2 linked regions of the Spirulina subsalsa PCC 9445 genome follow. Each later gene encodes a partner of the first gene's protein in a complex. Links are inferred from orthologs where the notes say so. Each region holds a gene or a part of one and is shown in the gene's direction. Other genes may lie near its edges.

Region 1 (4,209 bases):
TGATCCCCACATAACCACAACTCCAAACCACAGGCATGGGATAAATCTTGGCGAATGCGTCCCACCAACACATCATCCTCTCCCGTCGCATCCATTGGCATGGGGAAATAATTCTGTTGCCAATCTTCCACCAAACGCACTCCCGGCGCTTGAGCGATGACCTCCCGGGCTTTTTCCACCAGGAAGGGTTGGCTAAACTCCAAATTCACCGCCTCCGAGTGGGCCCGCAACACCGGAACCCTCACACAAGTAGCACTCACCCGTAACTCTGGCTCCCCGAAAATCTTACGGGTTTCCTGGAGCATCTTCAACTCCTCCTCACAATACCCATTGTCCTTGAGGGGGGAATTGTGGGGGAACAGATTAAACGCCAAAGGATAGGGCAGGATTTCCGGTTGGGGTGCTTCTCCCCGTAAAATAGCCGCCGCTTGGGTTTTCACCTCCTCCATTGCCCTCGCACCCGCCCCACTGGCCGACTGGTAGGTAGCCACCACCACACGCTGAATCGGCTGCACTTGATGGAGGGGATAAATAGCCACCCCCAACAAAATCGTCGTACAGTTGGGATTGGCAATAATTCCTTGATGTTCCGCCGCCGCTTGGGGGTTAATTTCCGGCACCACTAACGGCACTTGGGGATCCATACGGAAGGCGCTAGAGTTATCAATCACCACCGCCCCCGCTTCTACGGCCACCTTTGCCCAACGCTTGGACGTAGACCCCCCGGCCGAAGCCAACACGACATCCACCCCTTCAAAGGAGCTTGCTTGTACCGCTTCCACCGTCAAGGTTTCCCCTCGGAAAGGGATTTGCTGTCCCGCAGAACGTTCGGAAGCCAGCAACTTCAAGGAGGCTAACGGAAACTGACGCTCTGCCAGTAGAGCTAAAAACTCGCTGCCGACGGCTCCGGTTGCGCCAAGAATGGCTACATGAACTGGTTTTGACAAATGATCATCCTCCAAAATTTACAGAGTGGGTAATGGGAGAGACTTCCTGCCTAGACTGGGTGCATATTTTGCTCAAGTTTGGCTTTAATAAGGCTTTACTCTATATCGTTTCAAACCAATAATATCAAACCAATAATACTTAAACTTTGTGGAACATTTTCCAGCTTGTTTTGAGCTTGTTTCGGATACCGCTTACACTAAACTTCAGAAATATAACTCTAAAATCCCTAGGATATCATAAATTCCCTATCCTCAGTAACCCCTTCGATGAAGTTCGGGTAAGTCCTTATTCTAATCTAGAACTAACATTTTAGTTTAACTGCCCGCAAATCTAAAAGAAATCTGCATCTTTGCCCGAACCGGGGCGAGAATCCACAGCCGGGAGACGTCCCTTGAGAGGGGAATCCGAAGGTTTTTTGTCTCTCTAGACAGTCGAAGGATGGCGACTTGTGATAAGATCGCATTTGCTGTGTCAAGAGACTCCCTCATCTGCGTCCTGTTGAGTGGGGGGGTGTATGAGCAGTTTCAAGTCATAGTTTCACTTCACTTGGTTGAATACGAGTTATCAATGAAAGTTACCCAGGAAAAGCTCCCCGAAAGTCAGATCGGCCTAGCCATTGAAATCCCCGCAGAAACATCTAAACTGACCTATGAGCGGATAGTTAATGATCTTGCGCGCACTATTAAGCTTCCTGGGTTTCGTAAGGGGAAAATCCCGCGTCAAGTCTTGATTCAGCGCATAGGGGCTGCGCGGATTCGGGCGGAAGTGGTTGAAACCTTGATTCAGGATAGCTTGCAAGAAGCTCTGAAGCAAGAGAACATTGACCCCCTCGGCAATTACCAATTAGTGTCCGATATTAACCAACTGGTCGAGGGGTATAAGCCCGGTGAAGCTTTGACCTTCACGGCTTCTGTGGATGTGCAGCCCGAGGTTAAACTGGGTGATTATACGGGTTTAAAAATTCAGGCAGAAGAAATCCCATATAATCCTGCGCAGGTGGATGAGTTTTTAGAGGAACAACGGTCAAGACAGGCCATTTTAGCCCCTGTAGAAGGTCGCCCAGCCCAAGAGGGGGATGTGGCGGTCGTGGACTATGAAGGTCGAATCCCCCAAGAGGGCGAGGCCGAGGATTTATTGATTGAAGGGGCGACGGCGACAGATTTCCAAATGGAGTTAGTCCTGGGTCAGTTTTTGGATGATTTAGTGAATGGCATTAAAGGGATGAATTTGGGGGAAACCAAGGAAATTTCCGTGGATTTTCCTGAAAACTATGCCCGCGAGGATTTAGCTGGGGTGTCAACGCGGTTTACTGTGACGCTAAAGGAACTGAAGGAGAAAGAACTTCCCGAAGTCGATGATGATTTTGCCGAGGAGATTAGCGAGTTTTCTACGCTAGCCCAATTGCGGGAACACTTGGAAAAACGCTATCAAACGGAAGCGGAAGATAAAACCAACGCCAACGTGGAGGAAGCCTTAGTTGAGGCGTTGTTAGAGGTGGTTGAGGTAGATTTACCTAAGACCTTAGTGAATCAAGAAATTGATGCCCTGCTACAACAGACGGCCATGCGCATGAGTCAGTATGGGGTTGATGTGCGCAGTTTGTTCAGCAAGGAAATGCTTCCCCAGTTGCGGGAAAATTCTCGCCCAGAAGCGATTAAACGGCTGAGTACGTCCTTAGCCCTAGTCAAAATTGCCCAAGAAGAGGGACTGAAACCGGAGGAGGAACAAGTTGAGGAACGAATCCAAGAAGTCTTAGGGCAAGTGAAGGATCGCCAGGAGGTTGATCCGTTGAAGTTGCGAGAGTTTGTGGTGGATGAGTTACTGCAAAATCAAGCGATTGATTGGTTAAAGGAAAAGGCGGTGATTGAGTTGGTGCCGGAGGGGACGTTATCTAAGCCGGAGGAAGAGGAAACCGAAGCTGAGGAATCCGCATCGGAAGCTACAGTTGATGTGGAAGCGACGGCAGAATAAGTTAGACCAATATTAGACACAGATTAGACATCTCCTAAAACCCCCTTTTTGGAACGGTAGTATAGGCATTTCAGCCTAGTGATGGGGGATGTCTAGGGGACAGGAGAAATAGCGCGGGGAGTGTCAAATAACGGAAAACAGGGGGATTGAGTCCCTCTGTTTTTTTGGATCTGGCGTTGGAGGCTTGATAACCCCTCCATCCTCTGTGTTAAACTATCAGGGGAGTCGCCCCGTTTGTGCAGAAGTCCCCCCTATTCTGGGGAATTAAGGCATAATAGAGGAAGGGGGGAATAATAGGGATAACAACCCACGATTCAAAAGTCATTCAAAATCCATTTCAGCGACTCTGATTGTTCTTCAATCTGATTATTCTTCAACCCATTTAGTTCTCAGGCTTAGAAGCTTTGTTATGATTCAATCGCGATCGCCCGACTACTCGCCCAATAGTCATTTTATTCATGATTACCACTCTTTGAGCAACAGCAAATCGGGTCAGATTGTTTCTGGGGTGGTGGATTCTAATTGTTCTAATGCGGTAATCCCTAGTGCTGTAATCCCCATTGTAATTGAGCAATCAGGGATGGGTGAACGAGCCTTTGATATATACTCCCGTCTACTGCGAGAACGGATTATCTTTTTAGGGACGGTGGTTGATGATGCGATCGCCGATTCTGTGGTTGCCCAACTGCTGTGTCTAGATGCAGAAGACCCCGACAAAGACATTCAACTTTACATTAACTCCCCTGGGGGTTCAGTGTATGCCGGAATGGCCATCTACGACACCATGCAGCAGGTGCGGCCGGATGTCGTGACCATTTGTTATGGATTAGCCGCCAGCATGGGGGCGTTTTTACTTTCAGGGGGAACCCAAGGAAAACGTCTTGCCCTGCCCAGTTCGCGGATTATGATTCATCAACCTCTCGGAGGCGCCCAAGGACAAGCCGTAGATATAGAAATTCAAGCCAAAGAAATCCTCTATATCAAAAACCAACTGAACGAAATGCTCGCGAGTCACACAGGTCAACCCTTAGAAAAAATTGCCGTTGACACAGATCGCGACTTCTTTATGTCCGCACAAGAAGCCAAAAATTACGGTCTGATTGACCAAGTAATTACTAAACCCGGACTTCCTCAAATTGAAGTCCCCTTAACTGCAATCCAATAAGAGGTAGATATGCCGAAGTACGACTCCCATCTAAAGTGTTCATTCTGTGGCAAATCTCAGGAACAAGTGCGTAAGCTCATAGCCGGGCCAGGGGTTTACATTTGTGACGAATGCGTAGAGCTCTG
Region 2 (3,511 bases), 2.1 Mb from region 1 along the record:
ATGACAGAGGGAGGAAATCCTTGTTATCGTCGTGACAGAGCAAACCCCTGCCGCGATCGCCGTCTACACGCAGCAAGCCACATTATCCCCATTCCCCAAATAGTTTTAGCGACTTGGAGTAAATACTCATGGTTCAAGCCAAAGAAGCCATTACCTTCCCTCTCACGTCCACCTCATCCCCTCAAAACAACATCACCACCCAACGACCTTGGGGATCCTTCACCGTCCTAGAAGATGCCGTAGGCTACAAAATCAAACGGATTGAAGTTAAACCCGGTCATCGTCTCAGCCTGCAAATGCACCACCACCGCAGCGAACACTGGATTGTTGTATCCGGCACCGCTAAAGTAACCTGTGGCGACAAAGTGGAAATTTTGACCAGCAATCAATCCACCTACGTCCCCCAATGTACCGCCCATCGTCTCGAAAACCCCGGCGTGATCAATTTGGTGATTATTGAAGTGCAAAATGGGGAATACTTAGGAGAAGATGATATTATCCGCTTCCAAGACGACTACAAGCGGAATTAAACATCTCTAGAGGGAGTCGCCCCATTGGGCTAATGGTCAATCCGCCATTTTGAATTAGCCCAACCCGCCCCGATTCCCCATCTCCTGTTCTTTGCCCATGATTACCCTAACCGAAAGCGCCGCCAAGGAAATTCGCCGCTTACAGGCGACCCAAACCCCCTCCAGCCCAAGCCCCCAGCTAGCTCTCCGCATCCAAGTTAAACCCGGGGGCTGTGCCGCCTTATACTATGACCTCAGCTTCGCCCTCTCCCAACAAGACGGGGATCAAACCTACGAGAGCCAAGGGATTGAGATTTGTGTTGATGCCGAAAGCGATCGCCACATCCAAGGCCTCCGTCTCGACTACTCAGAAGACCTCATGGGCGGCGGTTTTCGCTTCCACAACCCCAACGCCCTCAACACCTGCGGCTGTGGTCATTCCTTTTCCCCCTCCCCCTAAAATCTGCCCCTTCCCCCAAGACTTAACCCCAAACTATTGACACACCCGATCCTATTTAGATATGATGGGAGACTGTCATGCAACGAGAAAATCGCTAGTAAACAGGCAGCAGCTTAACTCATGCCAACTATTCAGCAACTGATTCGGAGTGAACGCTCCGTTGCCAAAAAGAAAACCAAATCACCCGCCCTCAAAGAATGTCCTCAGCGTCGGGGCGTTTGCACAAGGGTGTACACCACCACCCCCAAAAAACCGAACTCCGCCCTGCGGAAAGTCGCACGGGTTCGTCTAACCTCCGGTTTTGAAGTGACCGCCTACATTCCGGGCATTGGACACAACCTCCAAGAACACTCCGTTGTTTTAATTCGTGGGGGACGGGTCAAAGACCTCCCCGGTGTTCGTTACCACATCATTCGTGGCACCCTAGACGCAACTGGGGTTAAAGATCGTCGTCAAGGTCGTTCCAAATACGGCACCAAGCGACCCAAAGAATAATAGAGCTTAAGGGAAGAGCTTAAATGACTAAAGAAAGCATAACTCGCCGAGTCATCATGGCTGAGAGTTCATCCTTAATTTAGCCATTTCGTCCCGCGACCCAACAAAGCTCCCCCGTCCTAAACCCTACCCTTGGGTGAGTCCCCAGGTCATCTCCGGGCCAAGCAACCACCCTGGCCAGCCCCATCTCACGAGGGTTCAAACCAGAGAAGCACCTAAAAAAAGATTGCAAAATTTAGCTTGCAAGATTCCGACCCGCCCACGCCATTATTCAACTAACAAGTCGTCATTTATTAAGGTTACTGATTTCTTATGTCTCGTCGCACCGTAGTCAAAAAACGCGAAGTTCCCCCGGATCCCGTATATAACAGCCGACTCATTAGCATGACTGTGCGGCGGATCATGCGTCACGGCAAAAAATCCCTCGCCTCCCGCCTCGTCTACGATGCCCTGAAAATCGTTGGGGAACGCACAGGCAACGATCCCATCGAAGTCTTTGAACAGGCCATCCGCAACCTAACCCCCTTGGTTGAAGTCAAAGCCCGTCGGGTCGGGGGTGCGACCTATCAAGTACCGATGGAAGTTCGTCCCAATCGTGGCACAACCTTGGCTTTACGTTGGTTATCGCAATATTCGCGGCAACGGTCTGGTCGCACCATGGCAATCAAACTCGCCAACGAAATTATGGACGCGGCCAACGAGACAGGTGGAGCCATTCGTAAGCGGGAAGAAACCCACCGCATGGCAGACGCCAACAAAGCCTTTGCCCACTATCGCTATTAAGGGATGCCGATTAATTAACCCCAATTAATGGCTCAAAACCGACCCCAATTAACCAAGCAAGCGGCGTTCAGACCCTTATTCATTCCCGTTGGGCAGTACCAGTCCTTAAGACTTGGAAGATACTGATTCAACCCTCGGATGCTTATGTCTGAAAAAGTTAAAAAAAGTATAGAATTGTAAATAGTGTAAATATACCGTCAACAAAAAGTCGCTTGGTGACGAGTCCCTTAGTGACAAGTCCCTTGGTAACAAGTCGTTTGGCAACAACACGCCGGGCAGAACTAAGCTCGGCCAAAACATGAAGGAGGAAGTAGCTGTGGCACGAACTATCCCGCTAGAGAGAGTTCGCAACATCGGGATCGCCGCCCATATAGATGCGGGCAAAACAACAACAACAGAGCGGATTCTATTCTATTCTGGAATCGTTCATAAAATCGGTGAAGTTCACGACGGAAACGCCGTGACAGACTGGATGGAACAAGAGCGGGAGCGGGGAATCACCATCACGGCTGCCGCGATTAGTACCAGTTGGCGCGACCATAAGATTAATATTATTGATACACCCGGTCACGTGGATTTCACCATCGAAGTAGAACGCTCCATGCGTGTTTTAGATGGTGTAATCGCTGTATTCTGTTCCGTGGGTGGAGTCCAGCCCCAATCTGAAACCGTTTGGCGACAAGCGGATCGTTATACTGTTCCCCGGATTGCCTTCATCAACAAAATGGATCGCACCGGAGCGAACTTCTTTAAAGTTTATGGGCAACTGAAAGACCGTCTGCGCGCTCATGCCGTTCCCATTCAGATTCCCATTGGGGCGGAAAACGAATTCAAAGGGATTGTAGACCTCGTGCGGATGCGCGCCAAGCTCTACAACAATGATCTGGGGACGGAAATTGAAGATGGCGAGATTCCCGAAGAGGTGCGAGATCTCGCCGAAGAGTATCGCGCTCAACTGTTAGAAGCCGTCGCCGAAACCGACGAAGAACTATTAGAGAAATACCTAGCCGAAGAAGAACTCACCGAGGACGAGATTCGGGCTGCCATTCGCAAAGGCACCACCACAGGCGGGATGGTTCCCGTCCTCTGTGGTTCTGCCTTTAAAAACAAAGGAGTTCAACTCTTGCTGGATGCGGTGGTGGATTATCTTCCCGCCCCCATCGACGTACCCGCCATTAAAGGGGTGCTACCGGATAACACCGAAGCCACCCGCTCCGCCAGTGATGAGGAGCCTTTCGCCGCTCTAGCCTTCAAGATTATGGCT

Evidence for each region. Proteins that work in one complex are often made in the same cells at the same time.
Region 2: the proteins of tig (region 1) and rpsG are in contact, whole or in part, in a crystal structure (PDB 3GTY), measured with the Thermotoga maritima proteins. The link is inferred for Spirulina subsalsa PCC 9445 from one-to-one orthologs. Residues at the interface, in WP_004081061.1 of Thermotoga maritima: Glu122, Val124, Val129, Leu130, Tyr133, Glu188, Gly259, Ile262, Tyr263, Glu266, Ser270, Glu273, Gln274, Glu277, Arg308, Gln311, Ile312, Ser315, Tyr316, Glu325, Arg329, Arg336, Leu363, Phe366, Trp367, Arg373, Leu377, Arg381, Leu384, Glu387; in WP_004081843.1 of Thermotoga maritima: Lys34, Lys52, Lys55, Glu59, Arg62, Gln63, Glu66, Asn67, Lys69, Val71, Arg95, Ala109, Lys110, Lys111, Gly112, Arg113, Pro114, Glu117, Glu121, Ile124, Ala125, Tyr127, Asn128, Asn129, Thr130, Gly131, Lys135, Asp139, Arg142, Met143.

Annotation. Positions count from the first base shown.
Region 1 is NZ_JH980292.1:2,080,667-2,084,875, reverse strand. The notes cover bases 783-3,717. They hold tig (trigger factor), read left to right. Parts: upstream 783-1,515; coding sequence 1,516-2,919; downstream 2,920-3,717. Other genes in these bases: clpP (ATP-dependent Clp endopeptidase proteolytic subunit ClpP), read left to right, coding at 3,329-3,717; SPI9445_RS0109690 (aspartate-semialdehyde dehydrogenase), read right to left, coding at 783-947. In the rest of the region: more of SPI9445_RS0109690, read right to left, coding at 1-782; more of clpP, read left to right, coding at 3,718-4,084; ATP-dependent protease ATP-binding subunit ClpX, read left to right, coding at 4,094-4,209. UniProt on the Bacillus subtilis protein: Involved in protein export. Acts as a chaperone by maintaining the newly synthesized protein in an open conformation. Functions as a peptidyl-prolyl cis-trans isomerase.
Region 2 is NZ_JH980292.1:4,151,997-4,155,507, reverse strand. What follows is about bases 529-3,511. They hold rpsG (30S ribosomal protein S7), read left to right. Parts: upstream 529-1,776; coding sequence 1,777-2,247; downstream 2,248-3,511. Other genes in these bases: fusA (elongation factor G), read left to right, coding at 2,564-3,511; rpsL (30S ribosomal protein S12), read left to right, coding at 1,090-1,464; SPI9445_RS0119005 (HesB/IscA family protein), read left to right, coding at 628-969; SPI9445_RS0119010 (phosphomannose isomerase type II C-terminal cupin domain), read left to right, coding at 529-530. Also shown: more of SPI9445_RS0119010, read left to right, coding at 129-528.